DNA from 4 places in the Rhizobium sp. NPDC092011 genome. Region 1 is predicted to be linked to each of the others. Evidence: predicted binding sites of a transcription regulator. Region 1 holds the regulator's gene; each other region holds the start of a gene.
The links. Region 1 encodes PhoB, which activates phosphate uptake and scavenging genes when phosphate is short. Its sites were predicted from a motif close to TGTCATNNANCTGTCAT; they were not measured.
Positions count from the first base shown of each region.

Region 2: a site for PhoB is predicted at 2,122-2,138, ahead of ACIQJ2_RS27140 (inorganic phosphate transporter). Genes of this name have one in related genera too.
Region 3: a site for PhoB is predicted at 2,542-2,558, ahead of ACIQJ2_RS03480 (alkaline phosphatase). Genes of this name have one in related genera too.
Region 4: a site for PhoB is predicted at 2,106-2,122, ahead of ACIQJ2_RS17975 (alpha-D-ribose 1-methylphosphonate 5-triphosphate diphosphatase). Genes of this name have one in related genera too.

Region 1 is NZ_JBIVSO010000006.1:191,526-196,018, reverse strand. It holds gene ACIQJ2_RS23760 (aspartate aminotransferase family protein) at 1-423, opposite strand, end outside; gene ACIQJ2_RS23755 (GcrA family cell cycle regulator) at 849-1,373, shown strand; gene phoB (phosphate regulon transcriptional regulator PhoB) at 1,541-2,224, opposite strand; gene phoU (phosphate signaling complex protein PhoU) at 2,257-2,970, opposite strand; gene pstB (phosphate ABC transporter ATP-binding protein PstB) at 3,022-3,837, opposite strand; gene pstA (phosphate ABC transporter permease PstA) at 3,852-4,493, opposite strand, start outside.
Region 2 is NZ_JBIVSO010000009.1:10,164-14,656, forward strand. It holds gene ACIQJ2_RS27135 (MucR family transcriptional regulator) at 1-289, shown strand, start outside; gene ACIQJ2_RS27140 (inorganic phosphate transporter) at 467-2,074, opposite strand; gene ACIQJ2_RS27145 (GCG_CRPN prefix-to-repeats domain-containing protein) at 2,337-2,678, shown strand; gene ACIQJ2_RS27150 (hypothetical protein) at 2,733-3,392, opposite strand; gene ACIQJ2_RS27155 (CbtA family protein) at 3,394-4,137, opposite strand; gene ACIQJ2_RS27160 (CbtB-domain containing protein) at 4,150-4,359, opposite strand; cobalamin riboswitch at 4,417-4,489, opposite strand.
Region 3 is NZ_JBIVSO010000001.1:712,386-716,878, forward strand. It holds gene hmgA (homogentisate 1,2-dioxygenase) at 1-611, shown strand, start outside; gene ACIQJ2_RS03470 (fumarylacetoacetate hydrolase family protein) at 733-1,749, shown strand; gene maiA (maleylacetoacetate isomerase) at 1,755-2,390, shown strand; gene ACIQJ2_RS03480 (alkaline phosphatase) at 2,598-4,355, shown strand; gene ACIQJ2_RS03485 (hypothetical protein) at 4,428-4,493, shown strand, end outside.
Region 4 is NZ_JBIVSO010000003.1:560,937-565,429, forward strand. It holds gene ACIQJ2_RS17965 (molybdopterin-dependent oxidoreductase) at 1-1,474, shown strand, start outside; gene ACIQJ2_RS17970 (NUDIX domain-containing protein) at 1,471-2,064, shown strand; gene ACIQJ2_RS17975 (alpha-D-ribose 1-methylphosphonate 5-triphosphate diphosphatase) at 2,210-3,379, shown strand; gene purN (phosphoribosylglycinamide formyltransferase) at 3,483-4,154, opposite strand; gene purM (phosphoribosylformylglycinamidine cyclo-ligase) at 4,151-4,493, opposite strand, start outside.

The DNA of each region.
Region 1 (4,493 bases):
GGCCGCGATCGTCGCGATGGTGCGACCGTGGAAGGCGCCCTCAAAGGTGATGACGTGGAACTTCTCCGGATGCCCCTTGGCGAAGTGATAGCGCCGCGCCGTCTTGATGGCGCATTCCAGCGCCTCGGCGCCCGAATTGGTGAAGAACACCTTGTCGGCGAAGGTGACTTCCGTCAGCCGCTTCGACAGCTTTTCCTGACCGGGCACTTCATAGAGGTTCGACAGGTGCCAGACCTTGTCCGCCTGCGCCTTCAATTCCGCCACCAGATGCGGATGCGCGTGGCCGAGGGAATTGACGGCGACGCCGGCTGCAAAGTCGAGATAGCGCTCACCGCTTTCCGTGACCAGCCACACGCCCTCGCCTCGCTCGAACCGCAGCGGAGCACGCATGTAGGTGTCATAAAGCGGCGCGGTCTCGGCCATGGCCATATCTCCTCGATCACAACTTTAAGGACCAATCGCTTCCGCTTGATGAAACGGGTCCGAAAAAATCAAAAATGCCGCCTTGCGGCGGCCCAGGCACTATTGATGTTTTGCACCGCGATGTCAACAAAACTGGCGATTTAGCAAGTGCGAGAAAACGCTTCAGCGCAAAAGGATTACGTTCGCCACCGCGTATTGCAGAAATGCCACGCCGGGGCAGCAAGTTGGGGAAAACCCCGAAATCGATTCCTCAAGATTCGCGCGACTCTTGTCACGGAGTCAGCCTCACACTAGGTTAAAAACCAATTGCTAGACTGCATGCGGCGGAACTAGTCACCACAATTTTAAAGCGTTTCGTGCCTCGTTCCCATTCGAGGCAATGGTGAAGGATTCTGCCACCGGAAACGCGACAGCGGAGACAGGGCATGAACTGGACAGACGAACGCGTCGAGAAGCTGAAAAAGCTATGGTCCGAAGGGTTGAGCGCCAGCCAGATCGCGGCGCAACTGGGTGGCGTGAGCCGTAATGCCGTCATCGGCAAGGTGCATCGCCTGAACCTTCCCGGCCGAGCGAAGGCGGGTGGCACGGCGACGGCTGCTCGCACGCCGAAGCGCAGCGCCTCGGCGCCGCGGGCCCCGGCTTACACTTCGCGTGTCGCAACCCGCACGGTTACCCGCCAGCAGGGCGCAACCATGCTGAAGGAAGAGATCGAGGTCGATGCGGTCAACGAGATTACCTATCGTCCGGCTTCGAACGTCGTCGTTCCGATCTCTCGTCGCCTCGGCCTGACGGAGCTGACGGAACGCACCTGCAAGTGGCCCGTCGGCGACCCGCTGAAGGACGATTTCCACTTCTGCGGCAACGACAGCCCGGATTCCTCACCATACTGCACCTACCATCAGCGCATGGCGTATCAGCCGGTGAATGAGCGTCGGCGGAACAACGGTTAAGCAATTGCAGGAAAAGTGCGAAGCGGTTTTCCGTCCGGAATTGCGTAAAACAAAAATACCGAGCGACGATCCAAGCATTCAGACAAAGAAACGGGCCCCTCGAGGCCCGTTTTCTGTTTCCGCCGCTATGTTGATGCCTGAGCGCCCCCAACACAAGGATGTGCCGCTCAGGCCTCCATGGAATAGCCCGCGCCGCGAACGGTACGGATGACATCCTGCATATTGGAGAAGTTCAGCGCCTTGCGCAGGCGGCCGACATGAACGTCAACGGTGCGTTCGTCGACATAGATATCGTGCCCCCATACGCCGTCTAGCAGCTGCGAGCGCGAGAAGACGCGGCCCGGCGAGGACATCAGGAATTCCAGCAGGCGGAATTCCGTCGGACCCAGCCGCACTTCACGGCTCTTGCGATGAACGCGATGGGTTTCGCGATCCAGCTCGATATCGCCGCAACGCAGCACCGTGGAGAGAACCTCCGGGCGGGCTCGCCGCAGCATCGCCTTGACGCGAGCCATCAGCTCCGGCGTCGAGAACGGCTTGACGACGTAATCGTCCGCGCCGGTCGAAAGGCCACGCACGCGCTCGCTTTCCTCGCCGCGGGCCGTCAGCATGATGATCGGCAGGCGCTCCGTCTCCGGCCGCATGCGCAGCCGGCGGCAGAGCTCGATACCGGACACGCCGGGGAGCATCCAGTCTAGGATCAGAAGATCGGGGATGCGCTCCTGGAGACGCAACTCGGCTTCATCGCCTCTGAGGATCGTGTCGACCTCGAAGCCTTCGGCCTCGAGATTGTAGCGCAGCAGAACGCTCAGCGCTTCCTCGTCTTCTACAACAGCAACTCTTGGAACCATGCGCCTTTGGTCTCCTTGTCTTCGCTTCCAGATTATTCCGTCACCGCGCCGACGGTGTTGGCGGTATCGTCTTTCGGACGCTCGCCCTCGGGCTGAGCACCGGTCGCCATGTAATAGATCGTCTCGGCAATGTTGGTGGCATGGTCGCCGATGCGCTCGATGTTCTTGGCGCAGAAAAGAAGATGCGTGCAGGTGGTGATGTTGCGCGGATCTTCCATCATGTAGGTCAGCATCTCGCGGAAGAGCGAGGTATACATCGCGTCGATTTCCTCGTCGCGTTCGCGGATCGAGACGGCCTTGTCCGGCGAGCGGGTGGCGTAGACGTCGAGCACTTCCTTGAGCTGGCCGAGCGCCAGTTCGGAAAGATGTTCGATACCGCGAGCAAGGCGGCGCGGAACGCCGGTGCCCTGCACGGCGATGACGCGCTTTGCAGTGTTTTTGCCAAGATCGCCGACGCGCTCCAGATCGGAGGCGATGCGGATGGAACCCATGATCTCACGCAGGTCAGCCGCCATCGGCTGACGACGTGCGATGGTGACGATCGCCTTGTCGCCGACTTCGCGCTCGGCATGGTCGAGAACGACGTCGTCGGAGATGACCTTCTGTGCGAGAGCGGCATCGCTATGAACCAATGCGCGAACGCTGTCGCTGACCATCTGTTCGGCCAGACCGCCCATTTCGGCAATGCGGCGCGTCAGGAACTTCAGGTCTTCGTCATAGGCAGAGAGAATGTGAGTGGAGACCATTTTTCTATCCTCAAGGTGAACTGTGTGAAGGGAGCCGCGCGCCTGACATCATCAACCAAAACGGCCCATGATGTAATCCTGCGTGCGGAAATCGTCGGGATTGGTGAACATCTTATCGGTGTCGTTCTCCTCGACCAGATGGCCGAGATGGAACATTGCGGTGCGTTGCGAAACGCGGGCTGCCTGCTGCATGGAATGCGTCACGATGACGATGGTAAAATTCTCCCGCAGCTCGTGGATGAGGTCTTCGACCTTTGCCGTTGCAATCGGATCCAGCGCCGAGCAGGGTTCGTCCATCAGGATCACTTCCGGGCTGACGGCAACCGCGCGCGCGATGCACAGGCGCTGCTGCTGTCCGCCAGAGAGGCTCGTGCCTGCATCGTGCAGCCGATCCTTCACCTCGCCCCAGAGACCGGCCTTCTGCAGGCTGGTTTCGACGATGTGCTCGAGATCGGCCTTGGACCGATGCAGGCCGTGGATGCGCGGGCCATAGGCGACGTTCTCGTAGATCGATTTCGGAAACGGATTGGGCTTCTGGAAAACCATGCCGACGCGCGCGCGCAGCTCCACTACGTCGATGCTGTTATCGTAGACATCCTGATCGTCGAGCGTGATCTTGCCGGTGATGCGGCATGTCTCGATCGTATCGTTCATGCGGTTGAGGCAACGCAGGAAGGTGGACTTGCCGCAGCCGGACGGGCCGATCAAAGCCGTGACCGTATTGGCGCGAATATTCAGATTGACGTCGAAGAGCGCACGCTTTTCGCCATAGAAGACCGAAACGTCCTGGCCGATCATCTTGTAAGGGATCGTCATCATCTTCTTGGCCAATGCTCTTTCGCTTCCGGCTTCCGTCATCATGTTCATTTTGCGCTCCTCCCCTACCAGCGCCGCTCGAAGCGGCGGCGCAGCAGAATTGCGCCGATATTCATCGCAACGAGGAAAAAGAGCAGGACGATAATGGCCCCAGAGGTCCTTTCGACGAAGGCACGCTCCGCCTCGCTCGCCCACATGTAGATCTGCACCGGCAGCGCCGTCGAAGGATCGAGCGGCGAAGCGGGATAATTGGCGACGAACGCGACCATGCCGATCAAGAGCAGCGGCGCCGTCTCGCCGAGCGCATGCGCCAATCCGAGGATCGTGCCCGTCAGGATGCCAGGCATGGCAAGCGGTAGGACATGGTGGAAGACCATCTGCATGCGCGACGCGCCGAGCCCAAGCGCTGCGCTGCGGATCGACGGCGGCACCGCCCGCAGCGCCGAGCGTGTGGCGATGATGATCATCGGCAGCGTCATCAGGCTCAATACCAGGCCGCCGACCAGCGAGGCCGAGCGCGGCAGGCCCATGGTATTGATAAAGACGGAGAGACCGAGCAAGCCGTAGACGATCGAGGGCACGGCGGCGAGGTTGTTGATGTTGACCTCGATCAGATCCGTCAGCCGGTTCTTAGGCGCGAACTCCTCGAGATAGATCGAGGCGGCGACGCCCACCGGCAAGGCGAGGACGAGCACGGTCAGCATCAG
Region 2 (4,493 bases), on a different contig from region 1:
TGCAGCCCCTGCTGCACCCGAACGGAGCAATCTTGTGCCGGCGGTGGATTTGAAGAAATCGGTGACGAACGAGTACATCGTCTGCCTGGAAGACGGCAAACGCTTCAAGACGCTAAAGCGCCACTTGCGTGTGCACTACGGGCTGACGCCTGAGGAATACCGACAGAAATGGGGCCTGGCTCCCAGCTATCCGATGGTTGCACAGAATTATGCCAACCGGCGTTCCGAGCTGGCAAAGCTCTCCGGCCTCGGTGCCAATGGCAGCAGGAAAGAAACCGTTCGCTCGTGAGTCTACTGCGAGCGCCCCGCCAATTCTGAGGAGGCGAGCCTGCGGATTGTCACTGTATATGGCGTTGTGGCGCCATGTGTGGGGATGCGGCAACAAGAAAAATGGCGCTCTGCAAAGAGCGCCATTTTCATTTCCGCGCTTGCCGGGCGAGCCGGCTGCATCGTTCGAACGGATCGATCAGAAAACCTGACGGAGCACGATGAACAGCACGAAGGCGAGCGCGATCGAGGCCGGCAGCGTCAGGATCCAGGCCATCAGCATGTTGCGCACGGTCGACCATTGCAGGCCGGAACCATTGGCCGCCATGGTGCCGGCGACGCCGGAGGACAAGACGTGCGTAGTCGATACAGGCAGGCCGAGGTGGTCGGCAGCGCCGATCGTCAGCATTGCCACAACTTCGGCGGCGGCGCCCTGGCCATAGGTCAGGTGTGTCTTGCCGATCTTCTCGCCGACGGTGACGACGATACGCTTCCAGCCGACCATGGTGCCAAGGCCGAGCGCCAGTGCAACAGCAACCTTTACCCAGAGCGGGATGAACTTGGTCGTGTGATCGACGGCGGCGTGATAATCGGTGACGGCCTTCAGGTCGGCGGCGCTCATCGGCAGCAGCTTCTGCTTGTCGATCAGCTTCAGTGACTCACCGATGAGGTAGATGTCGTTGCGGACGTTGCTGACGAGCCCGTTCGGCAGCTTCTCGACGCTCGGATAGGCCGCAATCGAGGCGCTTGTTGCGTGAATATAGGCCTGCAGTGCCGGCGTAGTGACATCCGACCAGGTCTTGCTTTTCACGGCGGCGCTGACGGCAGCCTTCGGATCGGCAGGAGCAGCGACGCCGGGCTTTACATATTTGCCGAGCACCGTCTCGACCTGCACGGAGGCAGCCTTGTAGGCGTCGAGATAGTTGATATCGGGGGTGCGGTTCAGCGCGAAGGCAGTCGGTACGAGACCGATGAGAATGAGCATGATCAAGCCCATGCCCTTCTGGCCGTCGTTCGAGCCGTGGGCAAAGCTGACGCCTGTGCAGGTGAAGATCAGCAGGCCGCGGATCCAGATCGGCGGTGGTGCGTTGCCCTTCGGCGCTTCATAAAGTGCCTTGTTGCGGATCAGGACCTTGGCAACCAGCAACAGGATCGCGGCGGCGCCGAAGCCGATGATCGGCGACAGCAGCAGCGACATGCCGACGCTGCTTGCCTGCGACCAGTCGACACCGCTGGTGGCGGAGCCGGCCGGCGCCAGGAACTGGTTGGCGAGGCCGACGCCGATGATGGAACCGACGAGCGTATGGGAGCTCGACGCCGGCAGACCGAGATACCAGGTGCCGAGGTTCCAGATGATGGCAGCGATCAGGAGGGCGAAGACCATGGCGAGGCCCGAACCGGAGCCGACTTGCAGGATCAGCTCGACCGGCAGAAGCGCAAGAATGCCGAAGGCAACCGCACCCGACGATGTCAAAACGCCGAGGAAGTTGAAGAAGCCGGACCAGATGACGGCGAATTCCGCCGGCAGCGAACGGGTGTAGATGACAGTCGCGACGGCATTGGCCGTATCGTGGAAACCGTTGACGAACTCGAAGCCGAGCGCGATGAGCAGCGCGAGGCCGAGCAGGATCCACGGAACCGCCGCTGCCTCGGCAAGATCGCTGCCGAGCGCGTAGCCGACATAGGCGAGACCGCCGAGGACGACGATGCCGAACAGCGGCAGGAACCACTTCGCCGAGCCTGCCGTACCGTGAATTGGGTGATTGGCGTTGCCGCTCTCTGAACTGCTTGAAGCGAGGTCGACCATCTCTAACTCCTTTATGCCAAGTGATATTTCCGGTGTAAGCCTCGTTGATGAAACTCTCGTGACGCGCGAGGACGGCCGAACGCCCTGCATTAGCGCTGGTTCAGCGCGCCTCCGATCGGTCGGGCGTGCGGTTTTCGGCCGGCCGGTTCGCATCGGGCCATCTTGATTTCGCCCAAAAAACACCTTTTTCGGTTCAGCCGACGTTCATACCTTCAGGGGTTAAATCCTGCGTGTTAGGGACTTGGACAGAGGACCATTGAAGATGAGATCGACCGTGATTGCCATTGCCGCATTGCTTGGCGGATTGGCTGTATCGTCGGCAGAAGCAATGCCGATTCCCGCTGTCGGGGCACCGGCCGGAGTAACGACGTCCGGAGCGCCGGTCGTCAATGCGGACTACGCCTGCGGCCGTGGCTGGCATGCCACCCCTTGGGGCGAATGCCGCCCGAACCGCTGGGGTCCGCCGCCGCCGCGTTGGGGCTATCGCAGACCGCCACCGCCGCCACCGTGGGGCTGGCATGGTCACCGCCATCATCGCGATGACTGGCGCGAAGACCGCGGCTGGCGCGGAGACGGCTGGCGCGGCCGCCCGCGTGACTGGTAAAGTGCATATTATTGCCAAGCAGAAAACACCGCCGCTTTCCGCGGCGGTGTTTCTTTAAGGGTGCCTGTTCGTCTGCAACGCGCGTGCCGTCAGCCCCAGGCAGCCGATAATTGCCGCCAGGATCGACAGGATAGCCATGAGACTTTTGGCATGCCCGAGGATGCCGGCAAGCTTCGGCCTTATGAGATCGGCCGTGTTGAAGTTCTCACTGCTGAATTGGCAGAGAACGAGCGACAGATTGTTGCGCACGAGCGTTTCATCGATATCGGAAACGAGATTCCCGGCTTGAGCCTTCTCATCACTCATCGTCCGCATATGCAGCAAGACCGCTTTGGCCGCCGCAAGATAGGCGTGCGAGCATTCGTTGAACGGGCTTTCCTCGTCGCTGACGCTGCCGGGCATCATGCCCCATAGACAATAGGCCCGCTGGATCTGTGTGAAGTTCAGCAGCCGGCGGAAGGTTTCGTCCGTGTCCGATGCTGCCTCTCCGATTGCAACAATCCGCCCATAATAGGGCGCGATGACAGCCATTTCACCATGGGTGAGGCTTGGTATCGGGATGCCAGCCTGGCTTCCGGATGATCCACCGCTGTGGGCTGCAAGCACTGTTGGCCAGATGGAGAGGATGAAGCAAATGGCGGCAAACGGCACACCGCTTCTAATGCGGCCTTTCCCGCGCACGAGTGGGTGCGCGGGATGCGATTGGCGTATCATGTCAGGCCCGGCGCAGCGCCGCGTTGTTGCGATAGCGCGCCTGTGGCAGCTGACGTTCCGCCCACGCTCCGAAGGCGAGCCCGAGCACGGTCCAGAGGATGGCATGCATCCCGAGAGAGGTCAGGCGGAATCGCCAGAGCACGGCTGCCGAGAATTGTTCCGGCACTTCGTTGATCGCCGGAAGCAAGTATTGGATCAGCGTGACGAAGACGATGTAGCCGATGCCGGCGATGATCGCGCCGTTCCATGATCCGTAGCGTGCCGCCAGCCGGCGACCGAAACCGACGGCGACGATCATGCCGACGATGGATGCGAGGATCATGATGAAGAACAGCTCGGTTCTCGCGCCGATCGTGTCGGGATTGCCGACAGCCGGCGGGTTTGCCGGATACTTGATATCGGGAACGAGCGAAATCGTCACGAAAGCGGCGATGGCAAGCAGTGCCGCCGTGCCACGCGCGCCGAGCGGGCTGATGCGACCATAGACGAAGGAGAAGACCAGCGCGAACAATCCGCCGATCGCTGTCGAGAAGATCATGATGCCTGTAAACAGACCGATGCCCGCCTGCGTGGCGCGGCTGACGATTTCCGCTTCCGGCGCCTCACCCGCAGCCTGGGCAGTCTTTTCTTCAAAGCCGATTGCCCAATCGACCAGTGGTTCGCCGAACGTATGGGCGAAGGCGAAAATGAAAATACCAGCGAGGGCCCCGACGATCATGCCGCGGAGCAAAAGACGTCCAACCATGTGCCTGCTCCCTTAGTGGCAGGGGAAACCGAGGAGATGACGGCCGTCATGCACGAACTCGTGCACATACATGCCCGAAATCAGCGAGGTCGCGCCTTCTTCAGCACCGACGAAGTAGATCGCCAGAAGCATCAGCAGGCCGGCGAAGACGGCCCATGGCAGGATTTGGCCGAGCGGTATCGGCTGCGGTATCGCGGACGGTGCGAAAGCGGTATCGGACATTGTTATCCCTCTTGAAGAAAAGCGCGTTCCATTTGCGGAAGGGTTCTTACGGGAAGGGTCTGGCTCTCGAGGGCGAAGTTTTCGTCATCGATTACAGTGGCGCGACCGCGCCGGAATTCCACCGGCTTCCACAC
Region 3 (4,493 bases), on a different contig from region 1:
AAGACAAGGAGACGGCTTGCCGCGTGCACGTCAAATGGTGTGGAAAATTCTATGTCACCGAGATCGGCCACTCGCCGCTCGACGTGGTGGCATGGCACGGCAACTACACACCTTATAAATACGACCTGCGGACCTTCTCTCCCGTCGGCGCTATCCTGTTTGACCATCCGGATCCGTCGATCTTCACCGTGCTGACGGCACCGACCGAAAGTGTGGGCACGGCGAATGTCGATTTCGTCATTTTCCCGCCGCGCTGGCTGGTGGCCGAACACACCTTCCGGCCGCCCTGGTATCACCGCAACATCATGAGCGAGTTCATGGGCCTTATCCATGGCCAGTATGATGCGAAGGAAAAGGGTTTCGTGCCAGGTGGTATGAGCCTGCATAATATGATGCTTCCGCATGGACCTGACGCTTCCGGCTTCGAAAAGGCATCCAGTTCCGAGCTGAAGCCCGTGAAGCTGGACCACACCATGGCCTTCATGTTCGAGACGCGGTTTCCGCAGCAGCTGACAAAATACGCGGCCGAGCTCGAAACGTTGCAGGACGATTATCTGGAGTGCTGGGACAATCTGGAGCGGAGATTTGACGGCACGCCGGGTATCAAGTGAAGACAGAGCATGTCGCGCAAACCTGAGAAGCCGTTTGCGGCAACGACCTACGAAAAATTAGGGGCCTGAAGCGCGTTTCGCTCTTTAGGCCTTCCGCATTCTCTGACAGTGGAACCAGACAATGAAGCTTGCGACTTTGAAAGACTCGACCAGAGACGGCCGGCTTGTCGTCGTCTCGCGCGATCTTACCATCTGCTCGGAGGTCGGTCATATCGCCCGCACCCTTCAGGCGGCGCTCGATGATTGGGAGCATGTGGCGCCGAGGCTTGCGCGCGTTGCCGAAGGGATCGAGACCGGTGCCCAGCCGACGATCCGGTTTCACGAGCATGACGCCGCCTCGCCGCTGCCGAGGGCCTATCAATGGGCCGACGGCTCCGCCTACGTCAACCATGTGGAACTGGTGCGCAAGGCACGCAATGCCGAAATGCCCGACAGCTTCTGGGTGGATCCGTTGATGTATCAAGGCGGCTCCGACTGCTTTCTCGCTCCACGCGATCCGATCGCTATTGCCGACGAAGCCTATGGAATCGACATGGAAGGCGAGGTGGCGGTCATTGTTGGAGATGTCGCCATGGGCTCCAGCCCCGAAGCTGCCCGGGAAGCAATCCGCCTAGTGATGCTCGTCAACGACGTGTCGCTGCGCGGTCTGATCCCGCAGGAGCTGGCAAAGGGCTTCGGCTTCTTTCAGTCCAAGCCGTCATCGGCTTTTTCGCCCGTCGCGGTCACGCCCGATGAACTGGGCGAAGCCTGGGATGGCGGCAAGCTGCATCTGCCGTTGCTGGTCACGCTGAACGACAAGCTCTTCGGAAGGGCGAATGCGGGCATCGACATGACATTCGATTTCGGGCAATTGGTCGCGCATGCTGCCAAGACCCGCAACCTCGTTGCCGGCACCATCGTCGGCTCGGGGACTGTGTCCAACAAGCTTGATGGCGGGCCGGGCAAGCCGGTCGGAAATGGTGGTGACGGCTATTCCTGCATAGCCGAGATCCGCATGATCGAGACGATCGAGACCGGCGCGGCGAAAACACCCTTCATGCGCTTCGGCGATCAGGTTCGCATCGAGATGCATGATCGCACCGGCCACTCGATCTTCGGAGCCATCGAGCAGACCGTGCAGAAATATGAAGGGCCTTAGGCGCGATGAACGACGTCGTCCTTTACGATTACTGGAGATCGTCGGCGAGCTACCGTGTTCGCATCGCGCTCAACATGCTCGGGATCAGCTACAGGACTGTGCCGATCAACCTGCTGGAAGGCAGGCAAAAGAGCCCTGAATATCTGGAGCTCAACCCGCAAGGCCTCGTTCCGACGCTGGTGATCGATGGGCAGGTCATGACACAGTCGCTCTCCATCGTCGAGTATCTGGCCGAGCTGCGGCCGGAACGCGGATTGCTGCCGGCCGGCATTGCGGACCGCCAGCACGTGCGGACGCTTGCCTATGCGGTTGCCATGGACATCCATCCGATATGCAACATGCATGTCGCAGCCTATGTCATGACCATAACGGACAAGGGCGATGCTCGCGAGGAATGGATGAGGCATTTCATTGCCGATGGACTTCGCAAGCTCGAGCGAATGTTGGGCAAGTTCGACGGCGCCTTCAGCTTTGGCGATACGCCGGGCATGGCAGATATCTGTCTTGTTCCTCAAGTCTACAATGCGCGCCGCTGGGGTGTTGATCTGACCGACCTCACCCGGATCGTCGAGATCGACGGCAGATGTGCCAAGCTGTCTGCCTTTCAGGCCGCCCATCCGGACCGCGCAAAGCCCCAATAGGAGAGCTTCGAGCTCGGTCCGATCATATTGCGAGGCGATCAGCCCCGCTTGTCTCGCCGCGTCTGTTAGATGGTGCCCATACAATCAGCATTCCTTAGTGGTTCCTATTTGGAATTGCCGGTTGCAGAAAGTTGCCCGCTTTTTATGTGGCTGTCATATGCCTTTTATATGGGGGAAGGGGAAGTAACCAAGACGCGGGGGTATTCAATGCGTAAACTTCTTCTTTCGATGGTGTCGGCAACTGCTTTGGCTGGGGCCGCCAATGCAGCGACGGTCTATCCGTTGGACCGGGCAACGGTACTTGTGGGATCACCTTTCGATTTCAAGGTTGAATTCAGCAAGGTCGTCAAGCCGGAAGACGTAAAGGTCACGATCAACGGCGAGAGCTACGACGCCGTATTCGGCAAGGCCGCCGATTTCGTCGCCGAGGAAAAGGGTGCCGAAGACAAGGTTCTTGGATCTGCACTCATCCTGCGCGGCATCAAGCTTGGCAAGCCCGGTCAGTACAAGGTCGAGGTTGCGGCTGGCGACGAGAAGAAATCGGTCAACTGGGAAGTCTACGGCACGTCGGCCGCTCCCAAGGCCAAGAACATCATCTTCCTGCTCGGCGACGGTCTCTCGGTTGCACATCGCACCGGCGCCCGCATCATGTCCAAGGGCATGACCGAGGGCAAGGCCAACGGCCGTCTCGCCATGGACGACGTTCCGCCGGTCGCCTTCATCGGCACCTCTTCGACTTCCGCCATCGCGACCGACAGCGCCAACACCATGTCGGCCTACATGACCGGCCACAAGTCCGCCGTGAACGCGCTCGGTGTTTACGCCGACCGTACGCCGGCAAGCCTCGACGATCCGAAGGTCGAAACCATCGGTGAAGCCCTGCGCCGCACCGGCAAGAAGTCGCTCGGCATCGTGACAACAGCCGAAGTCGAAGACGCAACGCCGGCAGCGCTCGTCTCCCACACCCGCAAGCGCGGCGACAAGGCCGAGATCGTCGGCATGATGTACGACGTCAAGCCGGATGTCCTGCTCGGCGGCGGCTCGGCCTATTTCCTGGCCAAGAGCGTACCCGGTTCGAAGCGCAAGGACGACAAGGACTATATCGCGCTCTTCAAGGATGCCGGCTATGCCGTTGCCACCGACAAGAACGAACTGGCTGCCGCTGCCGGCTCCAACCAGGACAAGCTGCTCGGCTTGTTCCACACCGGCAACCTCGACGTCACGCTCGACCGAGAGTTCCTCAAGAAGGGCACCGTCGACAAGTTCCCGAACCAGCCCGGTCTTGTCGAAATGACCAAGGTCGCGCTCGACAAGCTCGCCAAGAACCCGGAAGGCTTCTTCCTGATGGTCGAAGGCGCCTCCATCGACAAGATGAGCCATCCGCTCGATTGGGATCGCGCTCTGGTCGATACGATCGAGTTCGACAAGGCTGTTGCCGTTGCCCGTGAATTCCAGGCCAAGAACCCGGATACGCTCATCGTCGTCACCGGCGACCATACCCATGGCGTCTCGATCATCGGTACCGTCGACGACAATAAGCCGGGTACGGAAATGCGCGAAAAGGTCGGCACCTATGCTGCTGCCGGCTTCCCGAACTACGAAGACAAGGATGGCGATGGCTATCCGGATCGCGTCGACGTTTCCCGGCGTCTGTTCATGGCCGCCAACAACGGTCCAGATCATTACGAGACCTTCCGTCCGAAGCTCGACGGTCCGTTCGTCCCGGCGATCCAGAACGAGAAGAAGGAATATGTCGCCAACGAAGCCTACAAGGACGTACCTGGCGCCGTCTTCGTTCAGGGCAACATTCCGAAGGATGAAGACAGTGGCGTTCATGCCGTAGACGATATCGTTCTGCAGGCCGCAGGCCCGGGCGCGGAAGGCTTCCGCGGCTACATGGAACAGAGCGACGTCTACAAGGTACTGGCCGATGCCTTCGCACTCGGCACCGAGACGAAGATGTAAGCCTGCCGATACCAGCGAATTGGGACAGGCGGCGCAAAGCCGCCTGTCCCTGCATATTTTATGGGGGTTCTCATGTTTGAGAGAAAGACCGCAAACATCAGCCGCCGGGCACTGCTGACGGCCGCTGCCGTGCTGCCC
Region 4 (4,493 bases), on a different contig from region 1:
GAAGCAAGCCGACATGGCCCTGATCGTCAAGCCGGGTACAGATGCGGCACTTGCCTGCGCGGTCATGCACATCGCCTTCCGCGACGGCTATGCCGACCGCGCCTATATGGCCAAATATGCCGACGATCCCTCAGGCCTTGAGACACACCTGAAGTCGAAGACCCCGGCATGGGCGGCTGATATCACCGGCCTGTCGGTGGATGAGATCGAAGCTTTCGCCAAGCTCGTGGGGGAGACCAAGAAGACCTACTTCCGTCTTGGCTATGGCTTCACCCGCCAGCGCAACGGCGCGATCGCCATGCACGCGGCAGCATCGATCGCGACGGTGCTGGGTTCCTGGCAATATGAGGGCGGCGGCGCCTTTCACTCGAACAGCGATATCTTCCGCATGGACGCGAGCGAACTGACCGGCCGCGCCATGAAGGATCAGGACATCCGCATGATCGATCAGTCGCAGATAGGCCGCGCTTTGACCGGCGATGCTGTCGCGCTTCGCCATCGTGGTCCGGTCACGGCCATGCTGATCCAGAACACCAACCCGATGAACATCGCCCCCGAACAGCGGCTGGTAAAGCGCGGCTTTGCGCGCTCCGACCTTTTCGTCGCCGTGCACGAGCAGTTCATGACAGATACGGCCGAGATGGCCGATATCGTCATCCCGGCCACCATGTTCGTCGAACATGACGACATCTATCGCGCTGGCGGGCAGAACCACATTCTCCTCGGCCCGAAGCTGGTGGAGCCGCCGACGACTGTGCGCAGCAATCTCTTCGTCATCGAGGAGTTGGCCAAACGCCTTGGCGTCGCGGACCGTCCCGGTTTCGGTTTTTCCGCCCGCGAAATGATCGACAGGGTTCTCTCGAAGAGTGGCCTGCCGGACTACGACTATTTTCTCGAGAACAAATGGTTCGACCGTCAGCCCGATTTTGACGATGCCCATTTCATCAATGGCTTCGGTCATCCCGACGGCAAGTTCCGTTTCCGCCCCGATTGGTCCAATCAGCCGGCACCGAACAGGCCGCCCGCCTCGGTCGGCTTGCTCGGTCCGCATGTCGAGCTGCCGGAATTTCCGGATCAGGTCGACGTGATCGAGGTAGCCGATCCCGAGCATCCGTTCCGGCTCGCGACCTCGCCATCGCGCAATTTCCTGAATTCGAGCTTCTCGGAAACCAAGACGTCGCGGCAGAAGGAAGGTCGTCCTGAAGTGATGGTCAACCCTGCGGACGCAGAAGCGCTCGCTATTGCCCACGGCGAGCTGGTTCGCATCGGCAATGCAAGAGGGGACATCCGCCTCCACGTCCGCGTGACGACGGAAGTCAAGCCCGGTGTGCTGATCGCCGAGGGCCTGTGGCCGAACAGGGCCCATGTCGATGGCGAAGGCATCAATGTGCTCACCGGCGCCGATCCGGTCGCGCCTTATGGTGGCGCGGCTGTTCACGACAATAAAGTATGGCTCCGCAAGGATATGGCATGACTAAATTCGAAAAGGCGAAAGCCGAAATCGTCAACGAAAGGACGCTGGCGAACCAATGGACGCGGCTGAGCAGCTTCGATCTCGACTACACGGATTCGCAGGGCGAAAAGCACCGCCCGAAGCGGGAAGTCTATCAGCGCACGCCAGCCGCCTGCATCCTGCTTTATGATCCCAAGCGGGAAACGGTGGTGCTCGTCCGGCAGTTCCGCCTGCCGGCCCAGCTGCTCGGCGTGCCGGCATGGATGTTGGAAGTGCCCGCCGGTCTGCTTGACGGCGACGACCCGGAAGCAGCCATCCGCCGTGAGGCCATGGAAGAGACCGGTTTTCGAGTTCGCGATGTTCGCTTCCTCTTCAAGGCGCTGACGTCTCCGGGGGCCGTGACCGAGATCATCCATTTCTTCGCCGCCGTGATCGATACGTCCGACCGCATTGCGGCTGGTGGTGGTCTTGCCGAGGAACACGAGGATATCGAGGTCCTGGAAGTGCGTCTGTCGGATGCCATGGCGATGATCGAGAGCGGTGATATCTACGACGCAAAGACCATCATGCTGCTGCAATGGGCGACATTGAACGTCGCGAGCTTGAGGTAGACGCTGAGCGATTGGCAGCTTTGGTGAAAACACCGCTTCCCATTCATCATGCTGTCACGAATCGAGCTTACCGGGGCGTGCTGGCCAGAAACATTCGAATGTTTCCGAGCCTCCTTCGATTTGACGCTGTTTCAGGAGAAAGCCGATGTGGCTCAGCAATTTTACGCTCGTTCTTCCCAATGAAGTCGTCGAAAATGGCGCGGTGCGTGTCGAGGACGGCGTGATTGCCGAAATCCGCTCCGAGCCGGTGGAGCGGCCGACCTTCGATGGTGGCGGTCGCCTGCTGATGCCCGGCTTCGTCGATCTGCACTGCGATATGATCGAGCGCGAAATCGCACCGCGGCCGAATGCAATGATGCCGATCGATTTCGGCATTCACGAGCTGGACAAGAAGCTGGCGGCAGCCGGCGTCACCACCGCCTTCGCGGCACTCTCCTTTGCGACCGAAAGCGTCTACGGTCATGTCCGTTCGCTCGAAACCACTTCGGCTGTCATCCGCGGCATCGGCAGCCTGCGCAACGAGCTGCTGATCGATCATCGCGTCCATGCCCGCTACGAAATCACCAATCTCGGCGCAGCTCCGACGCTGGAGCGGCTGCTGGAGGAGGGCTCCGTCGACATGGTTTCCCTGACCGATCACACGCCGGGGCAGGGCCAGTATAACGACATCGAAAGCTATATCCGCAGCATGTCCGAGCGTCGCTCCATGTCGCGTGAGGCGGCGGAAGAAGTCGTGGCGACACGCATCGCGCAGCGTCAGGATCCGGAGATCGAACGCAAGCTGCACGACGTCGTCGCACTGTCGCTGAAGCATAAGCTTTCGCTGGCGTCGCATGACGATGACAGCGCCGAGAAGGTGGCGGCAATGCACGATCTCGGCGTGACGATCAGCGAGTTTCCCGTCACTGGCCCGGCCGCCGAAGAAGCCTGCCGCCGTGGTCTCTGGACGCTCATGGGTGCGCCGAACGCGCTTCGCGGCCAGTCCATGTCCGGCAATCTCAGCGCCCTGGATGCGGCCCGTGCCGGCCTCCTCGGCGTTATCGCAGCAGATTATCACCCGGCCGCCTTCGTGCCGGCGATCTTCAAGATCGCCGATGTTGCAAGCGGCGGCCTCCCGGCGGCAGTTGCGACCGCAACGTCCAATGCTGCCCGTTCGGCGGGTCTGTTGGATCGCGGTGAAATCGCTGTCGGCCAGCTCGCCGATCTGGTCGCCGTCGAACCCGGTTCGGTTCACCGCATTCGCGCGACCTTCCGTGGCGGCCGCATCGTCTATAGCGACGGCACGCTGCATCCGCTGATGGCGATGGCGGCTTGAAAGCTAGAGCTTTTCCAGAAAGTGCGGAGCGGTTTTCCGTCCGGAATGCGTAAGAAAACAAGAAGATAGAGCGCTTCGCATTTCAAGAAAAAGCGGAAGCGCTCTAGCTTACATCACCAAGTAGTGACACGATCTGCCGCCCTTGCGCGGCAGATGCCTCGGCAAGGCTTACGGCCTTGCCACCTTCCATCCTGACCTTGCCTTCCGCCACCAGCCGCAACGACTGCGGATAGATCTGGTGCTCGATCGTAAGCACGCGAGCGGCGAGGCTGTCGGCGGTGTCGCCGGTCAGTACCGGTACGGCAGCCTGGCCGACGACCGGGCCTTCATCCATGCCTTCGGTGACAAAATGCACGGTGCAGCCGGCGATGCGCATACCGGCGTCGATGGCGCGCTGATGCGTGTGCAGACCAGGGAAAAGCGGCAGCAGCGATGGATGAATATTGATGATCCGCCCTTCGTAGGCCTGGATGAAGCGGCCGGAAAGAAGCCGCATATAGCCGGCAAGGCAGATGACGTCGGGGGAGAGGGCCGCAAGCTGCGCAAGGATCGCCTCTTCATGGGCTTCCTTGCTGGCAAAATCCTTGCGCCCGAAAGAGAAGGTAGCAATGCCCTCTGCAGCAGCTTTCGCCAGACCACCGGCGTCTGCCTTGTCGGAGATGACGCCGACGATCTCGGCTGGGTAGTCGGCCGCCTTCGTGGCCTTCAGAAGAGCCAGCATATTGGAGCCGCCGCCCGAGATGAAGACGGCGACGCGTTTGCGCGGCGTGGTCATAGAGCCAGCGTGCCCTTGTAGACGGTGCCGTGCGCGCCTTCTTCGCGCGCGATCATACGGCCGAGCGTGACGACCGCTTCGCCTTCGGCCTCAAGCGCGGCCTTTACGGCTGCGACGTTTTCCTGAGCGACGACGACGATCATGCCGATGCCGCAGTTGAAGGTGCGCAGCATTTCCTTGGCCTCGACGCCACCAACCTTGGCAAGCCAGGAGAAGACCGGCGGCACCTTGACGGCTGTCAGATCGATTTCAGCGGCCAGATGCTTCGGCAGCACGCGCGGAATGTTTTCCGGGAAGCCGCCGCCGGTGATGTGAGCGAGTGCCTTGAGAGCATGTGTC